Methylosinus trichosporium OB3b: one gene and its partner. The protein of the gene in region 1 interacts with the protein of each later gene in a pairwise test. Links are inferred from orthologs where the notes say so. Each region holds a gene or a part of one and is shown in the gene's direction. Other genes may lie near its edges. The genes, in order: CQW49_RS09045 and grxD.

Region 1 (11,701 bases):
CGTTTCGGCAATGTGCAGGGGCCCATGCGTCTCGACACCGGCGCCTCCAGCACGCGGCTGCGCGCCGCGCCCTGGAATGCGGAGCTTCCGCTGGTCGGCCAGAGCCGGTCCGAATCGGCGTCGGGCGCGGTCACGCGATGCGCGGACGTCGAGGCGCAGAATGTGCAGCTCGTAGCCGAGCAGGGGAACAATATCGGACGGGCGAAATATGTGGTGACGCGCTGCGAGGACGGGGCCGGCGACGATCTGCTCGGGCTCGATTTCTTCCACAACGCCCGCTTCACTCTCGATGTCGATGGGCGGCGAATGGCCTTTCCAGGCGCTGCGGGCCCGCTCGCGCCGGCGCGCCGGCTCGGGCCGGACGGGCGGCTCGTCGGCGTCGAGGCGCGGCTCGGCCGCGCGAAGCTGGCTGGCTTGATCGACAGTGGGGCGGAGCTGTCGGCCGTCGACCGCCGTTTCGTGGAGCGGCACAGATCGCTGTTCAGGCCCGTGCATGAGCAAGCCCATGCGCGCGACGCCGGCGGGGCGGCGCTTTCCGCCAAGCTCTACAAGGTCGCGGAAATCGATTTCGGCGCCGGCCGAACGCTGCGCGATCTTTATGTGATCGCTTATGATTTCGGCTCGCTGCGCGGCGTTCTCGGCCGCGACGCGCCGCTCATTCTCGGCGTCAACGCGCTGCGGCCGTTCCTGTGGACGTTCGATTTCACCGCGCCGGAGGCGCCGAAATGGCGTGCGGATCGGCGCTGAGCGCGTCAGCGGCCGAAACCGCCGCCGCCCATTCCGCCGCCATAACCGCCGCCGAACCCACCGCCGCCGCCGCCATAACCACCACCGCCATAGCCGCCGCCGCGAGAATGGCCGGGAAAGCCGGCGTCGCCATCGGATGGCCGCTGACCGCCAGAACCTCCGGAGCTCGCGCGCGCGAGCTCCTCTTGCTGGACGCGGCAGGTTCCTCGCTTATCGTAGCGCTGGAAGAAGGGGCTCGGAAAGGCGAGGAACTCGGCTTTCGTCACGCGGCCTTTGCCGGACATGTCGAAATAATCGAAGGTCGCGCTGCGGAACACCGGACTGATGCGCCGCATTCTCTCGAAGTCCTGCGCGTCGAAATAGCCGCGGCGGCGCTTGTCGGCGACATTATACATACGCTGCAGATATTGCCGCCATTGCTCGCAGGTGTACACGCCCTGCGCCCCGCCCCATTCGCTCGCGGTGGCGAGAACGGCGTCCTCGCCCTGCGGCCCGGGCCCGCGGCCTCCTCCTGGCCCGCCTCCTCCTGCGCCGCCCGGAAAGCCGCCGGGCGGCCGCTGCTGGGCGAACGAGGTCGCTGACGCGAGCGCCGCAAAGGCGAATGCGAGACCGACGCGACGCAGATGCTGCATTTCGACACCTCCACTCGGAACCGGGGTCAACCGAACTGCTCCCGCAGAATGCGCTCCTCCAGCGAATGGCCGGGATCGTGGAGCAGAACGAGCTCGGTCGCGTGATCCATCTCGACATCGACGTGAAGCGCGTCGCGGAATTCGTCGTGGTCCGCGACCACCGAGACCGGGCGCTTTTCCGCCTCCTGCACCTCGAGGCGCACCTTGGCGACGTCGGGCAGCAGCGCTCCGCGCCAGCGCCGCGGCCGAAACGCGGAGATCGGGGTCAGAGCCATCAGCGGAGCGTCGAGCGGCAGGATCGGGCCATTGGCGGAGAGATTATAGGCGGTCGAGCCCGCCGGCGTCGCCACCAGCACGCCGTCGGTGACGAGCTCCGGCATGCGCTCCTGCCCGTTCACCAGAATCCGGATCTTGGCGATCTGCGAGCTCTGCCGCAGTAGCGACACTTCGTTGATGGCGTGGGCGGTGAATTCGTCGCCATGAGTGTTGGTGGCGCGCAGCAGCAGGGGATGAATGATCGAGGGCTTGGCGCCGGCGATGCGCTTGCGCAGATTGGCCTCGCGATATTCGTTCATCAAAAAGCCGACCGAGCCGCGGTTCATGCCGTAGATCGGCTTGCGGGCGCCCATGAAGCGATGCAGCGTGCGCAGCATCAGCCCGTCGCCGCCGAGCGCGACGATGCAATCGGCGTCCTCGGGCGGCGCGTCGCCATATTTGGCGACGAGCCTCTGTCTCGCCTCGTCGGCCTCGCGCGTGCCCGAGGAGAGGAAGGCGAGTCGCTTGAAGCTGCTCGGCGTTTCGCCGACGTCCGCCATGGGGCACCTGGATTTGGCGCCTTTGTCGGCGCCGGACGCCCGTTGAATACACCTGCGGAGGGCGGCGAGGGAAGGCCGCGCGTCTGCCACCGCATGGTTCTCACGATTTCGCGATCGCCGGCGGCGCCTGACAGGAGGCGCTTTCGCGCTTATATAGGCCGAATGCTCACGTCGAAGCGCTCGCGGCCGGACTGGCGCCGATTTCTCTTGGCGAGCGAGACAGCGCCCGGGACGGGATGCGCGCCCAACGATCGAGGAAGGAAATCACGCCGATGACACAGCCAGCCCTCGCCGAGGGAAGCGCGGCCAAGACCAATGCGGCCAGGATCGACGCCGGCGCAGGCCAGAGCGGCGCCGGCGGCGTCGTCCACACGCGCCTCGCCAACGGGCTGGAGATCGTCGTCATCCCCGACCGACGCGCGCCGGTCGTCACCCATATGGTCTGGTATCGCAACGGCTCGGCCGACGATCCGCGCGGAAAGTCGGGAATCGCCCATTTTCTCGAGCATCTGATGTTCAAGGGCACGCACGCCCATCCGCAGGGCGAATTCTCCAATCATGTCTCCGAGCTCGGCGGCCAGGAGAACGCCTTCACCAGCTATGACTACACCGCTTACTTCCAGCGCATCGGCAAGGAGCATCTCGGCACTCTGATGGAGTTCGAGGCCGACCGCATGACCAATCTCGTGCTCTCGGACGAGGTCGTCGCGCCGGAGCGCGAGGTGGTGCTCGAGGAGCGCCGCATGCGCACCGAGAATGATCCTTCCGCCCAGCTCGACGAGGCGGTGCAGGCGGCGCTGTTCCCGCATCACCCCTATGGCACGCCGATCATCGGCTGGGGCCATGAGATCGAGACGCTCGGCCGCGAGGACGCGCTCGCCTATTATCACCGCTTCTACACGCCGGAGAATGCGATCCTGATCGTCGCCGGCGATGTCGAGGCCGACAATGTCGTGGCGCTCGCGGAGGCGAGCTACGGCCGCATTCCCGCCCGCGCCGACGCGCCGGCGCGTCGGCGCCCGCTCGAGCCGGAGCCGCGCGCCCATCGGCTGGTGACGCTCGCCGACGAGAAGGTCGAGCAGCCGACGCATGAGCGCGTCTTCCTGGTGCCCTCCTACACCACGGCCGCGCCGGGCGAGGCGGAGGCGCTGGAGGTGCTCGCCCATGTGCTCGGCGGCGGTCCCTCGAGCGTGCTCTATGACGCGCTGGTCGTGGAGCAGAAGCTGGCGGTGAGCGCCGGCGCCTATTACATGGGCTCGGCGGTCGACGACACGCGGCTTTGGGTGTTCGCCACCCCGGCTCCGGAGGTGACGCTGGAGCAACTCGACGCGGCGATGGACGCGGCGCTCGCCGATTTCGCGGCGAAGGAGATCGCCGAGGCGGATCTCAATCGCGCCAAGACTCGGCTCGTCGCCGATGCGGTCTATGCGCAGGATAGTCAGGTGTCGCTGGCGCGCTGGTATGGCGAATCGCTGGCGACCGGCCTCGCCGTCGTCGATGTCACGGCCTGGCCGGACCGCATCGACGCGGTGACGGCGGCCGATGTCGCCGCGGCGGCGCGCAAATGGCTGCAGAAGCGTCGCGCCGTGACCGGCTTTCTGCAGCCGGACGATGAAGGCGAAGAGGCAGGTCTCGCCGCGTGAGGAGCAACTCCATTATGACAGCCGCCGCCGTCGCGCCCGCGAAGAGCCGCGCCGAGACCATTCAGCGTATCGTGACCCCTGGCGGAGTGGAGGCGTGGCTGGTCGAGAGCTACGCCGTTCCGCTGGTCGCGCTCGAATTCGCCATGCGCGGCGGGGCCGCCCAGGACCCCTCCGGCAAGGCGGGGCTCTCGACCATGCTCGCGGGCCTCCTCGACGAGGGCGCCGGCCCCTATGACTCGCGCGCTTTTCATCGCGCTATCGAGGACCTCGCCATTCGGCTCGGCTTCGGCTGCGATCGCGACACCGTCTCCGGTCATTTGCAGACGCTCTCGCGCAATATCGATCCGGCTTTCGAGCTGCTGCGCCTCGCCCTCTGCGAGGCGCGGCTCGACGAAGCGGCGATCGACCGCGTGCGCGGGCAGATCATCGCCGGGCTGCGACGCGACGCCAATGATCCCGATGCGCTGGTCGCCAGGGCTTTCCGCGAGACGGCTTTTCCGGATCATCCCTACGGCCGCCCGGTGCGCGGCGAGCCGGACAGCCTCGAATCCTTGACGCGCGGCGATCTCGAGGGGCTGCGCGGGCGCCTGCTGGCGACGAGCGACCTCAAGATCGGCGTCGTCGGCGCGATAGACGCGGAAACGCTCGCGAGAAAGCTCGATCTCGTCTTCGGGGCGCTGCCGCGCCGCGCGCAGCTCGATCCCGTCGCCGAGATCGACATTCATCGCGTCGGCGAGCGCCGCATCGTCGATCTCGACGTGCCGCAATCGACAATCCGTTTTGGCCGTCCCGGCATGCAGCGCAAGGACAAGGATTATTTCGGCGCTGTGGTCGTCAATCACATTCTGGGCGGCGGCGTGTTCACGGCGCGGCTCTTCAACGAGGTGCGAGAGAAGCGCGGGCTCGCCTATTCGGTCTATTCGCATCTCAACGAATATGACCATTGCGCCATGGTGGTCGGCGGCGCCGCGACCAAGAACGAGCGCGCGCGCGAATCGCTCGATGTGATCCAGAGCCAGTTCGCCGACCTCGGCGCCAATGGCCCGACCGCCGACGAGCTGGACAAGGCGAAGAAATATCTGACCGGCTCCTATGCGCTGCGCTTCGACACCTCGACCAAGATCGCGAGCCAGCTCGTCAATTTGCAGCTCGACGGTTTCGAGCCGTCCTATCTCGACGAGCGCAATGCGCGGATCGACGCGGTGACGATGGAGGACGCCCGGCGCGTGGCCAAGCGCCTTCTGGGCGACGGCGAGCTGCTGGTGTCGATCGCCGGCCGGCCGCAAGGTCTCTGAACAGTCATACTGCGGCTTAAAAAATCGTCCCCCCTCGTGACGGCAAGATCACGAGGGGGGATTTTTTATTTTCGAGTGTCGAAATACTCGACGATAGCGGCCAGGAGGAAAAGGCCGGGTCCTTGAAAAGGGGTCCGGCGCACGCCGAACCCCGCGCCTCTGGAAATTCACCGGGAGAAAATTGATCGACTATCGATCGACTACATCTCTTCTCTAGCGCGGAACGCGCCTAAAGAAAACAACCTAATTGGGCGCGACAGCAGAAAGACTAAGCGTGTTGCTTGTCGGCAACATCAGTACTCATACTATAGTAAGACTACTATAGTAGAACTACGATGTCGAAGCTCCATCTCTGTTGTTTTCAACGACATGCTGCCGGAGTCGGTTCGACTTGAGCGTTCGTATGCGCTCACGAGCCAAAGCGCGGCGTGAAATTCTGCATGGCCCGGAGGCTTCGGCAAGCGGTGACAGCAGAAATTCCCGTTATCCACCGCGGGCGGCGAGCGGCAGCGTGAATTCGACGCTGAGGCCGCCCTGTTCCATCGTCTCCGATCGGAAGGCGCCGCGATGGGATTCCACGATAGCGCGCCAGAGCGAGAGATCGGCTGCCCGGCCGTCAGGAGCGTCCGCGTCGATGTCTCCGAGCGCGAAGACCATGGTGACGGCGGCCGCGTCGGAGACCGTCGAGATCGCTGGTTGTCCCTGCGGCGGCCGAATGTCGCGCAGAAGCTCCACGAAAAGCTGCTCCAGTTGCGCTGGATCGGCGAGCACGCGGTCGCATCGCGCATCGAGACGCAGCAGCAGCGGCCCGTCGTCGCCGTGATGCATTCTGATCGTCTCGCGCAGCAGAGCGTGCAGCGGCACGGCGGCGAGCCGGGGCGGTCCATGCGCGAGAAATTCTCTCATGTGCATGAGCAGCCGTCCCGCTCGCGCCAGCTGTGCGGATGCTTTGTCCACAATGGCGACGATGGACGCGCCGCGCGCATCCGTCTCGATCGCGCGCAGGCGCCGCACGGTCTGCAGATAGGCGGCGGCCGCCGATAGCGGCTGGGCGATGTCATGAGCGATCGTCGCCGCCACCGATTCGAAGCGCGCCCCGTCTCGCGCCTCGCCCGTCTCGTCCGTCCGACGCGACTCGCGCGTCGCCCGGCGCAGGCTTTCGCCCGCCAGCCCCGCCAGCGCCGCATTGGCGAACAGCAGCAGCGCGTCGGTCCAACAAAATGCGCCGAATGGCTCGGCCGAGAAATGGACGATCAGCGTCGAAGCGAGCGCCGCGACGCCGGCCGCGGCGAGCCCGCCCGTCAGACCGGCGATCTGGACGAGTGGATAGAAGGCCGCAGAGGCGTGACAATTATACGTGAGCCCGCCGATCGCATGAAAAGCGACTGCGCCGATGGCGGCCGAAAGGACTCCGATCCCCAGCCGACCCGGCAGAGGCCCTCCCCGAATATGGGCGAAGCATCGCGCAAGATCGATCAAAGGACTGCCTGCGGCGTCTCCGGCTTCACCGTCGGGTTTCTGCGGCCCGGCCGCGGAGAGGCGGAGCGAGGCCGAAGAGAGCGCCGTGAGAGCCGGGCTCGATTAAGGGCGCCAGACTGACGTGATTTCGCCGAATTTGCAATCTCCAGGCGGATATGCCCAGGGCTCCGAATTGGGGGTCAAGGAGCAGGGAATTCTCCACGCCACGGCCCGCGCTCTACGCCATTTCACGACGCGGCGTCGCAGGGAGCGAAGCGACACGAGGGGCCGCCCCGCGGCGTCTCGAAGCTTCGCTTCGCTCACAATGACGGGTCCGACGCCGAGCGGGTGTCGAGGCCGTGGATCGGCCGCCGCGACAATCCTCAGGTCATCACGACATTGACGGCGCTCTCGGGCAATTCCTTGCCGAAGCAGCGCTGATAGAACTCCGCCACCAGCGGCCGTTCCAGCTCGTCGCATTTATTGAGGAAGGTGAGGCGGAAGCCGAAGCCGATATCGCCGAAAATCTCGGCGTTCTCCGCCCAGGTGATGACTGTGCGCGGGCTCATCACCGTCGACAGATCGCCAGCCATGAAGGCGTTGCGGGTCAAATCGGCGACGCGCACCATCTTGTTGACGGCGTCGCGGCCTTCCTTGGTCTTCTGGAAGCTCTTGACCTTGGCCAGCACGATGTTGGTCTCGGCGTCATGCGGCAGATAATTCAGCGTCGTCACGATCGACCAGCGGTCCATCTGGCCCTGATTGATCTGCTGCGTGCCGTGATAGAGGCCCGATGTGTCGCCGAGCCCGACCGTATTGGCGGTGGCGAACAGACGGAAGGCCGGATGCGGGCGGATGACGCGGTTCTGGTCGAGCAGGGTGAGGCGGCCAGAGACCTCGAGCACGCGCTGAATGACGAACATCACATCGGGACGGCCGGCGTCATATTCGTCGAAGCACAGCGCGACATTGTGCTGGAGCGCCCAGGGCAGGATGCCGTCGCGGAACTCGGTGACCTGCTTGCCTTCCTTCAGCACGATCGCGTCCTTGCCGACGAGATCGATTCGCGACACGTGACTGTCGAGATTCACACGCACGCAGGGCCAGTTCAGCCGCGCCGCGACCTGCTCGATATGGGTGGACTTGCCGGTGCCGTGATAGCCCGTCACCATCACGCGACGGTTGCGGGCGAAGCCGGCGAGAATGGCGAGGGTCGTGTCGCGGTCGAACAGATAATCGGGATCGGTGTCGGGAACATGCTCGCTCGGCTCGGAATAGGCCGGCGTCTCGAGATCCGTGTCGATGCCGAACAGCTGACGCACGGACACATTCAGGTCCGGCAGAGGCGCGGCCCCCGCGGCCTTGTCGCTATCGAGTAACATTCATCCTCCGTTCCGCCGGCCCGGGCGCTTTCCCGCCTCGGCCCGGACCGATCCATACCGGAGCGCACAGCTCATGCGCTCGCCGTCACACCAGTTTCGCCGCCCTCAGCGTCTTGTAGGCGTGGATGATCTCCCGCAAACGCTCTTCGCAGGAGCGGTCTCCGCCATTGGCGTCCGGATGGTGACGTTTGACCAGCTCCTTATATCTTGTCTTGATCGCCTCCGCACTGGCGGTCTCCTCGAGGCCGAGCGCATTCAGCGCCTTCAGGGTCACGGCCGAATGGTTCGACGCGGCGCTCTCCGCCTGCGGACGGCCGCGGTGGTAGCGCTGGCGATAGAGGCCGAGCGGATCGGCGAAATCGCCGTCCCGGACCCGATCCTCGCGAAAGGCGGATTGGCCGCGCTTCACGCCCATGGTCCAGGTGGGGCGGTGGCCGGTCGTGGCGTCTTTCATGTAGCGGGCGACGTCAGCGTCGCTCATGCCATTGAAGTAGTTATACGAATTGTTGTATTCGCGAACATGCTCCAGGCAGAAGCAGAAATATTGTCCCTCGCGCTGCCGCCCCATCGGCGCGCGATAGGCGCCTTCGGCCTCGCAGCCGGGCGCGTCGCAGCGAAAGCGCGGCGCCTCGCGGCGCTCCTGCCGCTGCTCGGGCTTGACGCGGATACGGTCGAAGAGGGGCGAATTCAAATCCATGGCGCTGCATTATGGTGGACTGGGCGTGGGCTGCAAGCGGAACCCGCCGACAAACCCGGTTTCGGTCGGCGGGAAATTTGCTTCGCCCAACCGGAGGAGGACAGAAGATGGCCGAGACAGGCAATTCGGGCGCCGTTCGCGCGCGCATCAATGAGAAGCTGACCGCGGCGCTCGCGCCCCTGTCGCTGAATGTGATCGACGAGACGCATCACCACGCCGGCCATATGGGCCATCACCACGATCGCAGCGAGACTCATTTTCGCGTCGAGGTGGTGAGCGCGGTCTTCTCCGGCAAGGGCCGGGTCGAGCGCCACCGGATGATCAACTCGCTGCTGGCCGAGGAGCTCGCCGGCGGCGTGCATGCGCTGGCGATCGACGCGCGCGCGCCCGACGGGGCGTGAGCCGCAGCAGGGCCGCGTGGGTGCGGACCTGAAACAGGAAGAGCGCGGAACCCGTCGGTCCGCGCTCTCGAATTCTCCCGATCTCTGGACAGGCGCTCAGCCGGTCGTCTGCTCTTCCTGCTCGCGCACGGTCATCGCATTGCCGTGCCAGACGAAATCATCGAAGAGACAGGCGTCGACGAACATCACCGGCAGCAGAATGTCGCGCGTCAGCTGCGCGAAGGGGCTGCGCCAGGAGAGCCGCCAGCCGGCGACGCGGGCGAGCGCCAATTCCGCGCCATAGAGCGTCGCCAGAAGCGCGACGACGACGAGCGGCACGTTCACATCGAGGAGATGCGCGGCATAGGCGCCCGTCAGCACCGGCGCGAAGCTGCCGTTCATGAACTCCGGGGCGAAATAGGCCGGGAAGGTCACGCGCCGCAGCCGCGCCCAGCGCACATGGCGCGAATAGACCTCATGGGCGGTGCGATGGCCGAGCGGCTGCTCGAAGGGCATGTCGACGAGCCGGACCTTCATCTTCTGCGCACGGATGATCTTGGTGGAGGCGGCGTCCTCGGCGATCTCGGCGCCGAGCGCCCTTATGCCGCCGGCGCGCTCCAGCACCTCGCGCCGCCACATCATATTCTTGCCCTGGGCGAAGCCGATGCCGACCGCCTCGGCCCCATATTGCCAGCGCGCCTGGAAGGTGTTGAGGAAGGCGCATTCCACCTCGGCCCAGAAGCCCTGCGGACGCGAGCCGATCGGCATGGAGATGACGAGCGCCGTGTCGTCGCGGAAGGCGGCGAGCATGGTCTGAATGTAGTCGGGCGGCAGCAGCGCGTTGGAGTCGGCGAGCACCACCCAGGCGTGGCGCGCCGCGTCCCAGCCCTTGACGCAATTGTTGAGCTTGGGATTGGCGCTGACATAATCATCGCCGACGAGCAGCCGCGCCGGAACGTGCGGATGCGCGGCGATCAGCTTCTCGACGAGGCCGATCACCGGATCATTGGCGCATTGGACGCAGAACAAAACTTCATAAGAAGGATAATCGAGCATGAAGCTCGAGCCGAGCGTCTCCTCGCTGAATGTCTCGAGCCCGCGCAGCGGCCGCACGATGCTGACCGGCGGCGCGCCGGGCGGAACGGGGAGGGTGCGCGGCCGGGCGCGGCATTTCGCGCCGGCGATGGCGATGGCGGCGAGATTGAGCGAAACCATGGCCGCGCAGAGCGCGGCGCACGCATAGGCGGCGATCATCATGCGGTGTCTCTGCCTGTCACTTGCGGGAGTCGGGAGGAAGCGGAACCGAAGCAGACGGCGGAGAGGGGCGGCGTCGGCGGCGCAGGCCAGGAGTCGGCCATTGCGATATTCCGCCTGACATTTCCCTCGGGTCTTGGCAAAAGGGCGGCGGCGCGAGAATCTTGTCGCGTCGCGCGACGCCTCCCGATTCCTCCTGCCGAACTATGGCCATGACCTCTCCGATCGTTCGCTTCGCGCCGTCGCCGACGGGCCGCCTCCACATCGGCAATGCGCGGCCGGCGCTGCTCAATTACCTGTACGCGCTCGCCCACAATGGAAGATTCGTGCTGCGTTTCGATGACACCGATCTCGCTCGCTCTTCCGAGGAGTTCGCGCAGGCGATCGAGGTCGATCTCTCCTGGCTCGGCGTCGCGCCCCACCTGACGCTGCGCCAGTCGCGGCGCGTCGCGCTCTATGACGCGGCGGCGGGGGCGCTGCGCGACAGCGGCCAGCTCTATCCCTGCTATGAGACGCCGGACGAGTTGGAAAAGCGCCGCAAGCTGCAGCAGGCGCGCGGCCTGCCCCCCGTCTATGACCGCGCCGCTCTGCGGCTGACCGCGGATGAGCGCGCCCGGCTCGAGGCGGAGGGGCGCCGGCCGCATTGGCGCTTCCGGCTGGAGCCCGGCGTCGTCGCCTGGCGCGATCTCGTGCGCGGCGATTGCGCCATCGATTGCGCCTCGCTGTCCGATCCGGTGCTGCTGCGCGAGGACGGCAGCTACCTCTACACTCTGCCTTCGGTGGTGGACGACATCGACGTCGGGATCACCCATGTGATCCGCGGCGAGGACCATGTGACCAATACGGCGGTGCAAATCCGCCTGTTCGAGGCGCTGGCGCCGGCGCATCGTCCGCCGGTCTTCGCCCACCACAATCTGCTCGTCGGCTCCTCCGGCGAGGCGCTGTCGAAGCGCAGCGGCGCGCTGTCGATCGGCTCCTTGCGCGAGGAAGGCTATGAGGCGCTGGCGGTGGCTGCGGTCGCCGTGCTCACCGGCTCGTCGGACAGCGTGCATCCGATCCGCTCGCTGGCCGAACTGGCGAAAGAATTCGATCTCGCGCATCTCTCGCGCAACGCCGCGCGCTTCGATCCCGCCGATCTCGGCTCGCTCACCCACCGCACGCTGGCGCGGCTCGACTATGACGACGTGCGCGAGCGGCTGGAGGCGCATGAGATCGTCGGCTTCAAGGCCGAGCCGTTTTGGCTCGCGGTGCGCGGCAATCTGACGCGCTTCGCCGATGTGCTGGAATGGTGGCGGGTGGTCGAGGGCGAGATCGCGCCGGTGCGCGAGGACGCCGATCTGCTCGCGGCGGCGCTCGCCTCGCTGCCGCAGGAGCCTTTCGACGAGACCACCTGGGGCG
Region 2 (7,679 bases), 630 kb from region 1 along the record:
TGCGCGGCCGATCCGGTCGAAGGCGGCCGCCAGGCGGTGGCGGAAGCCTGGCGCAATATTTCCGTGCGCGGCGGAACGCCGCTGGCGCTCACGGACAATCTCAATTTCGGCAATCCCGAAAAGCCGCAGATCATGGGCCAGCTCGTCGGCTGCCTCGAAGGGATCGGCGAGGCGGCGCGCGCGCTCGACTTCCCGATCGTGTCCGGCAATGTCTCGCTCTACAATGAGACGCAGGGGACCGGCATTCTGCCGACCCCGGCGATCGGCGGCGTCGGCGTCATCGCCGATGTGGCCGTCGCCTCGACGCTGGCTCTGCCGGACGGCGGCAAGACGATCCTCCTCATCGGCGAGACCAAGGGCTGGCTCGGACAATCGGCCTATCTGCGCGATCTTTGCGGGCGCCGCGACGGCGCGCCGCCGCCGGTCGATCTCGCCGCCGAGCGGCGCAATGGCGATTTCGTCCGCGCGCTGGTGGTCGGCCGTCGCGTCCTGGCCGCGCATGACCTTTCCGACGGCGGCCTCGCCGTCGCGCTCGCCGAAATGGCGATGGCCGGAGGCGTCGGCGCCACCATCGACCGGCTGCCGGCGGGACCCGATCATGCCAGTCTCTTCGGCGAGGATCAGGGCCGATATCTCATCGTCGCCGAGCCGGCGGAGGCGACGAAAATTCTCGCCGAGGCGGCGGCCGCCGGCGTGCCGGCGCTGGAGCTCGGCGCGACCGGCGGACCAACGTTGAATCTGCCCGGCGAGGCGCCGATATTGCTAAGCGTTTTGCAACATGCGCATGAAGCGCCGCTGCCGGCCTATATGGCCGGGAACAACGGCGCCTTCTAGCTGGTCTCGAGGAGGTCGACGCGCAAATGGCGATGGAAAGAAGTGAAATCGAGCGTCTCATCAAGGCGGCCATTCCGGACGCCGTGATCCAGATCACAGCTCTCGCCGACGACGGCGATCATTGGGCCGCCGAGGTGAAGTCCGAGGCGTTCCGCGGCAAGAGCCGCGTGCAGCAGCACCAGATGGTCAACAAGGCCTTCGGCGACCGCCTCGGCGGCGAGCTGCACGCGCTGGCGCTGACCACGGTCGCGCTCTAAAATCATTCTGCGTCCGGCGGGCTCGCCGGGCCTCCTGCAACGGAACCTTGAATTCCGCTCGAAAGGGAAATCCAATGTCCGAAATCATCAAGAGTGTGATCGACAGCGCCGATGTCGTGCTGTTCATGAAAGGCGTCCCCGCTGCGCCGCAGTGTGGCTTCTCGATGCAGGTCTGTCAGATCCTCAACCATGTCGGCGTCGAGTTCAACAGCATCGATGTGCTCGCCGACGGCGCCATCCGCGAGGGCATCAAGGCCTATTCGCAGTGGCCGACCATTCCCCAGCTCTATGTGAAGGGCGAGTTCATCGGCGGCTGCGACATCACCCGCGAGATGTTCCAGTCGGGCGAGCTGGTCGCGCTCTTCGACAAGGCAGGCATTCCGCACAAGGCGACCGCCAAGGCGTAATTTAAGCGGAATCTCGACGTTCTCTCCTTCTCCCGTTTACGGGAGAAGGTGGCCTCGCGAAGCGAGGTCGGATGAGGGCTCCGCCGAGAAGCGCGGTTCGAAGGATGCGCCAGAGGTCGGATGGCCCCTGGGAGAAGAAATGCGCGAACCGTCATTGTTCCGTGAGTTATTATCCGCTGATCTTCATTGACCTACGCTAGCGCACTGACGAGCAGCCGACCGATCAGTTTAACGAAAGCATCAGGGATTAAATCGAAAAAATCGCCGCAGGGTTTCCCTGCGGCGACGAAAGCCCCCTAAACGCGCTGGAGGCGAAAGCTAACCGCCTTTAGAAGGCGAAACCGCCTTGACCGCAGCAACGCCAGTGCGAACACACATGCTCGATCCGGCCGAACCGGACACGAACATAGGCGCGCACACGATGACACACTCGACGTGTCGCCATCTCGGCCTCCTTTCGGAAGCCACAGGATTGATCAAATGGTCGGCTGGTGTTATGTCCCTTGCGGGAACGGCCACCAGCCTGACCAATCCGCTAGACGGGCTCTGTGGTATGCGCCCCGTCCGGTCACCTAAACAACGGCTCCTTTGGAGGTTGCAGCCTCCTCAGGAGCCGTTTTGCGTTTAAGCTCCTGGCACTCTACTGAATCGTCTGCCAGCTCGCAAGAGGCCAATTCTGGCTTTCCTCCTTGTTTCCACATTAGGGATTCGTTAACGATGTTTGGAGTCCTCCTGTGACGCGACCGCGCGACGGGGGTAAACATGCTCCAGATCGTCCCTGAGTGTGAGTCATCGGGTGGGCGTATGGCTGAGTTTGAAGACCTTCTAGCGCGGCTCCGGCGCCAAAGAGAGAATGCCGCCGACGTCGTTCATCGCTTGGATTCGGCCATCAACCTTCTTGAAGAAGCTAAGAGGGTTTTGGGTCCAGAGGACCTGCTGAATTTCATGGACCACGTCTCAACGCCGACTACTCTCATGATCGGGTCTAAACGCTCGCGCGGCGTCCTTCCCCCCGAAGACGTGGCGCTGGCGGTTAAGAAGATTCTTATGGACTTCGGCAAGCCAATGAAGCGAGGAGAATTAGTCGAAGAGTTGGAAAGAAGGGGGATTCCACTCGCGGGAAGGGATAAGAATAAGAATCTCGGTACAATTATTTGGAGGCACCCACAACACTTCCTCACCCTTAGTGGGTTAGGTTATTGGGTGCGGGGCGTGCCGTTGGAAGGTGTCTACACCCCTGAGGAGTGACGCGCATTGAGGCCGCGCACCTCAATGCGCGCATCATTGATTTGCAATTTTTCCGTTCGCCTTTCACCCGCCGATCGTCACGCCCTTGACCTGCGCCAGCGCGATCGCCAGCAGCCCGACATGCTGGGCGTGGATCATGCCGCCGCCGAGCGCCAGCTCAAGCGCCTCGCGCCAGGGCACGCGCTCGACGGTGATATCCTCGGAGTTGTCGAGCTTCAGCGGCGCGACGAGGCGCGCGCCCTCGGCATAGAGCAGATGCACACGGTTCGCATGCGAGGCCGGATTGGGCGACAGGCACGCCAAATGTCGGATCGACGCCGCTCGATGTCCGGTTTCTTCCAATAGCTCGCGCGCGCCGGCGGCCAAGGGATCGCTCTCGCCCTCGTCCATCACGCCACCGGGCAGCTCCAGCGACATTTCGCCGGCGCCATGGCGATATTGGCGCACCAGCAGCAGCCGGTCCGCCTCATCGAGCGCGACCACATGGACCCAGTCGCGATATTCCAGCACATAATAGGGATCGAGCACGACGCCGCGCTGCGTCACGCAATGGTCGGCGCGCAGGCTGATCCAGCGGTCGCGGATCAGCCGCCGGGAGCCGCGCAGCTCCCAGGGCCGCAACGGGTCGTCGTCGCTCAAGGCCTGGCGATCGGCGTAGCGACGGGCGTCGAGGACAATTCGGCGGTCTGCGTCACCAGCGAGCGGCCCTCTTCCGAATCCCATTTGGCCGGCCCCTGCATCAGGCCGATCTGGCAACCCTTGCCGTCGATGAGGAAGGTCGTCGGCAGGCCGAGCGCCTGGCCGGTCTGCTTCAGCTGGAAGAAGATCTCGGCCTTGGGGTCGGCGTAGAAGGCGAGGCTCTTGGCCCCGATCTCGTTCAAAAAGCTCTTGGGCCGCTCGAGCCGCGACGTGTCGATATTGACCGTCACCACCTCGAACTTCTCCGAGCCCGCCTCCTTCTGCAGCCGGTCGAGCGCCGCCATCTCGCTGCGGCAGGGCACGCACCATGTGGCCCAGAGGTTGAGCAGCACGGTCTTGCCCTTGAAATCCTCGAGCTTGCGCGGCGCGCCGTCCGGCCCGGTGAAGGTCAGCTCCGGCATCATTTCCGGCTCGCTGGCGATCGACATGGCCGCGACCTCGCCCTTGGCGAGCGAGGATACGCGCTGCGACGTCTCACGCGAGGCGGCGCAGGCTTCGCCCGAACCCTTCTTGCCGCTCGCGCCGCCGTTCACGTATAGAACGCCGGCGCCGGCGACGAGAAGCGCGGCCGCGGCGATCGTCGGCAGGCGGCCTCGGCTCGATTTTTCTGTGTTGTCGGTCATCCGTCGGTTCTTCCGCGAGGCTTCATGACGAGCAAAATATGGGGTGGCCGCTTCCAGAGCGCAAGCGACGCGATCCTGGAGGCGATCAACGTCTCCATCGACTTCGACAAGCGGCTGGCCCCGCAGGATGTGCGCGGCTCGCTCGCTCATGTCGCCATGCTCGCCGCCACGGGCATAGTGTCGCAGGAGGACGCCGCCGCCATCACGCGCGGGCTAGAGCAGATTCGTGGCGAGATCGAGGAGGGGAGCTTCGCTTTCTCGCGCGCGCTCGAGGACATTCATATGAATGTCGAGTCGAGGCTCGCCGAGATCATCGGCCCCGTCGCCGGACGCCTGCACACCGCGCGCTCGCGCAATGATCAGGTCGCGACCGACTTTCGTCTGTTCGTGCGCGACCAGCTCGACGACATCGACGCCGCGCTCGCCGATCTGCAGCTCGCCCTCGCCGAGAAGGCGCTGGAGGAAGCCGGCAGCGTGATGCCGGGCTTCACCCATCTGCAATCGGCGCAGCCGGTCACCTTCGGCCATCATCTGCTCGCTTATGTCGAGATGCTGGCGCGCGATCGCGGACGTTTCCAGGACGCGCGCAAGCGGCTCGACGAATGTCCGCTCGGCGCCGCGGCGCTCGCCGGCACCTCTTTTCCCATCGATCGCGAGATGACGGCGAAGGCGCTCGGCTTCGCGCGGCCGACGGCCAACTCGCTCGACAGCGTCTCCGATCGCGACTTCGTGCTGGAGACTTTATCCGCGGCGGCGATCTCGGCGACGCATCTCTCGCGTTTCGCCGAAGAGATCGTGCTGTGGACGACGTCGCAATTCGCTTTCGTCTCGCTGTCCGACAAATTCACCACCGGCTCCTCGATCATGCCGCAGAAGCGCAATCCCGATGCGGCGGAGCTGGTGCGCGGCAAGACCGGCCGCATCATCGGCGCGCTGCAGGCGATGCTGATCGTGATGAAGGGCCTGCCCCTCGCCTATTCGAAGGACATGCAGGAGGACAAGGAAGGGACCTTCGACTCGCTCGACAATTACGCGCTCTGCGTCGCCGCGATGGCGGGCATGGCGCGCGACATGAGCGTCGATCGTCCGCGACTGCGCAAGGCGGCGGGCGCGGGCTACGCCACGGCGACCGATCTCGCCGATTGGCTGGTGCGCGCGCTCGGTCTTCCGTTCCGCGAGGCGCATCATGTGACCGGCCGCATCGTCGGGCTCGCGGCGCAGAGCAATATCGGCCTCGAGAAAGTTCCGCTGGAAGCGATGCAGAGCGTCGAGCCGCGCATCACAGAAGATGTGTTCAGCGTGCTCGGCGTCGACAAATCGGTGAAGAGCCGCACCAGCTATGGCGGCGCGGCGCCCGAGAATGTGCGCAAGCAGGCGAAACGCTGGCTGAAGCAATTGGCCAAAGAGAAGAACTGAAAGAAAGCGCGCTCTTCCTTCTCCCGCTCGCGGGAGAAGGTGGCCCGACCATAGGGCGTTCGTCAGGACGCCCGTCGCAAGCGACGGGCTATGGTCGGGTCGGATGAGGGCGCCTCGGTTCACTGCGCGGATGTTTGTAAAAATTGTCGAAGCGGACGGACCCTCATCCGACCTCGCTTCGCGAGGCCACCTTCTCCCACAAGTGGGAGAAGGGAGAACAGCGCGATTTCGCTTTACACTTTTTCCAGCTTCGCCTTCTCCATCATCTCGACGAAACGCGCGAAGAGATAATGGCTGTCCTGCGGGCCGGGCGAGGCCTCGGGGTGGTGCTGCACCGAGAAGGCCGGGCGGTCGGTGAGCGCGATGCCGCAATTGGAGCCGTCGAACAGCGAGCGATGCGTCTCCACCGCATTGGCGGGCAGGCTGTCGCGATCCACCGCGAAGCCGTGGTTCATCGACACGATCTCGACCTTGCCGGTGGTGAAATCCTTGACCGGATGATTGGCGCCGTGATGGCCCTGCGGCATCTTCATCGTCTTCGCGCCGACGGCGAGCGCCATCATCTGATGGCCGAGGCAAATGCCGAACACCGGAATCTCGCGCGCGAGCAGCGCGCGGATCACCGGCACGGCGTAACGCCCGGTCTCGGCCGGATCGCCCGGGCCGTTGGAGAGGAACACGCCGTCCGGCTCCAGCGCGAAAATTTCTTCCGCCGTCACCGTCGCCGGAGCGACGATCACCTCGCAGCCGGCCTCGGCGAGCAGACGCAGAATATTGCGCTTCACGCCATAGTCGATCGCGACGACGCGACGCTTCGCGCCATTGCGCCTGCCGAAGCCGGCGCCGGAGCGCCACAGCGTCTCGTCCCACTCATAGCGCGCGGCGGCGGTCACCGCCGGCACCAGATCCATTCCGTCTATGCCCGGCCAGGCGGCGGCCTCGGCGCGCAGCTTCGGGAGATCGAAAACGCCGTCGGGGGAAAATGCGATCACCGCGTTGGGCATGCCCTTCTCGCGGATCAAGCTCGTCAGCGCGCGCGTGTCGATTCCGCAAAGGCCGATGATTCCGCGCGTCTCCAGCCATTGCGCGAGCGGACGCAGCGCGCGGTGATTGGAGGGATCGCCGGAGGGCGCGCCGATGACGACGCCGCGCGCGCCGGCGCAATGGGCGAGGTCGACGGTCTCGACATCCTCGTCATTGACGCCGACATTGCCGATATGGGGGAAGGTGAAGGTGACGATCTGTCCGGCGTAGGACGGATCGGTCAAAATCTCCTGATAGCCGGTCATTGCGGTGTTGAAGCAGACCTCGCCGACGGCCGCGCCCTGCGCGCCGAAGCCGAAGCCGAAGATCGCCTCGCCGCTCGCGAGCACCAGCACCCCGGTGTGGACCGGCGCGGCCCAGCCGCCCGCTGCGTCTTGATCCGAGCTCATCCGCGCTCTATGCCTCTCTCCAACATGCCGGCCGGGCGCCTCGCGCGCCCGCGGCTTCCCTAGAACATTTCACTGCGAAGTGGAAATAAGAATGCGCGAACGATTCACCGCCGACCTCAAGACGGCCATGAAGAGCGGCGACAAATCGCGGGTCGAGACGATCCGGATGATCACCGCCGGGCTCAAGGACCGCGACATCGAGGCGCGCGCCACGGGCAAGACGCTCGGGGATGACGATATTCTCGCGCTGCTGCAGAAGATGGTGAAGAGCCGGCAGGAATCGCTCGACATCTATGAGAAGGCCGGCCGCGCCGATCTCGCCGCGAAGGAGCGCGCCGAGATCGAGGTGATCGCCTCCTATCTGCCGCAGCCGCTCTCCGAGGAGGAGGCAGCGGCGGCGATCAAGGACGCGATCGCCGAGACCGGCGCCGCCTCGATCAAGGACATGGGCAAAGTGGTGGCGGCGCTCAAGGCCAAATATACCGGCCGCATGGATTTCGGAAAGGCGAGCGCCACGGTGAAGGCCGCGCTCTCGGCCTGAGGGGCGCTCTTCCTTCTCCCGCAAGGCGATCGCAAGGCGGGAGAACGCAGCCCCGCGAAGCGGGGTCGGATGAGGGCCCGGCAGAACGACACCAATCTCGACGCCCGCGCGATGAGGCGAGGACCCTCATCCGACCCTCGCTGACGCGAGGGCCACCTTCTCCCTCAAGTGGGAGAAGGAGCGCAGCCCCATCGCTCCGCCATCTGGACAAATGATGCGCA

What was found.
Region 2: the proteins of CQW49_RS09045 (region 1) and grxD interact in binary tests that used the Escherichia coli proteins (3 or more experiments, as listed by UniProt). The link is inferred for Methylosinus trichosporium OB3b from one-to-one orthologs.

The regions. Positions count from the first base shown.
Region 1 is NZ_CP023737.1:1,847,431-1,859,131, reverse strand. What follows is about bases 7,544-10,423. They hold CQW49_RS09045 (BolA family protein), read left to right. Parts: upstream 7,544-8,776; coding sequence 8,777-9,070; downstream 9,071-10,423. Other genes in these bases: CQW49_RS09040 (ceramide glucosyltransferase), read right to left, coding at 9,167-10,303; CQW49_RS09050 (J domain-containing protein), read right to left, coding at 8,058-8,669; cobS (cobaltochelatase subunit CobS), read right to left, coding at 7,544-7,972. In the rest of the region: CQW49_RS09090 (pepsin/retropepsin-like aspartic protease family protein), read left to right, coding at 1-747; CQW49_RS25085 (EF-hand domain-containing protein), read right to left, coding at 753-1,379; CQW49_RS09075 (NAD kinase), read right to left, coding at 1,406-2,194; CQW49_RS09070 (M16 family metallopeptidase), read left to right, coding at 2,467-3,837; CQW49_RS09065 (M16 family metallopeptidase), read left to right, coding at 3,852-5,132; CQW49_RS09060 (sensor histidine kinase), read right to left, coding at 5,616-6,611; more of cobS, read right to left, coding at 6,974-7,543; CQW49_RS09030 (glutamate--tRNA ligase), read left to right, coding at 10,516-11,701. UniProt on the Escherichia coli protein: Transcriptional regulator that plays an important role in general stress response. Has many effects on cell morphology, cell growth and cell division. Acts by regulating the transcription of many genes, including dacA (PBP-5), dacC (PBP-6), ampC and mreB.
Region 2 is NZ_CP023737.1:2,476,853-2,484,531, forward strand. The notes cover bases 1-2,831. They hold grxD (Grx4 family monothiol glutaredoxin), read left to right. Parts: upstream 1-1,165; coding sequence 1,166-1,498; downstream 1,499-2,831. Other genes in these bases: purL (phosphoribosylformylglycinamidine synthase subunit PurL), read left to right, coding at 1-834; CQW49_RS11960 (BolA/IbaG family iron-sulfur metabolism protein), read left to right, coding at 861-1,091; CQW49_RS11970 (amidohydrolase family protein), read left to right, coding at 2,261-2,746; CQW49_RS11975 (NUDIX hydrolase), read right to left, coding at 2,810-2,831. Also shown: more of CQW49_RS11975, read right to left, coding at 2,832-3,385; thiol:disulfide interchange protein TlpA, read right to left, coding at 3,382-4,068; argH (argininosuccinate lyase), read left to right, coding at 4,093-5,484; carA (glutamine-hydrolyzing carbamoyl-phosphate synthase small subunit), read right to left, coding at 5,718-6,917; CQW49_RS11995 (GatB/YqeY domain-containing protein), read left to right, coding at 7,009-7,458; CQW49_RS12000 (Hsp70 family protein), read left to right, coding at 7,673-7,679. UniProt on the Escherichia coli protein: Monothiol glutaredoxin involved in the biogenesis of iron-sulfur clusters.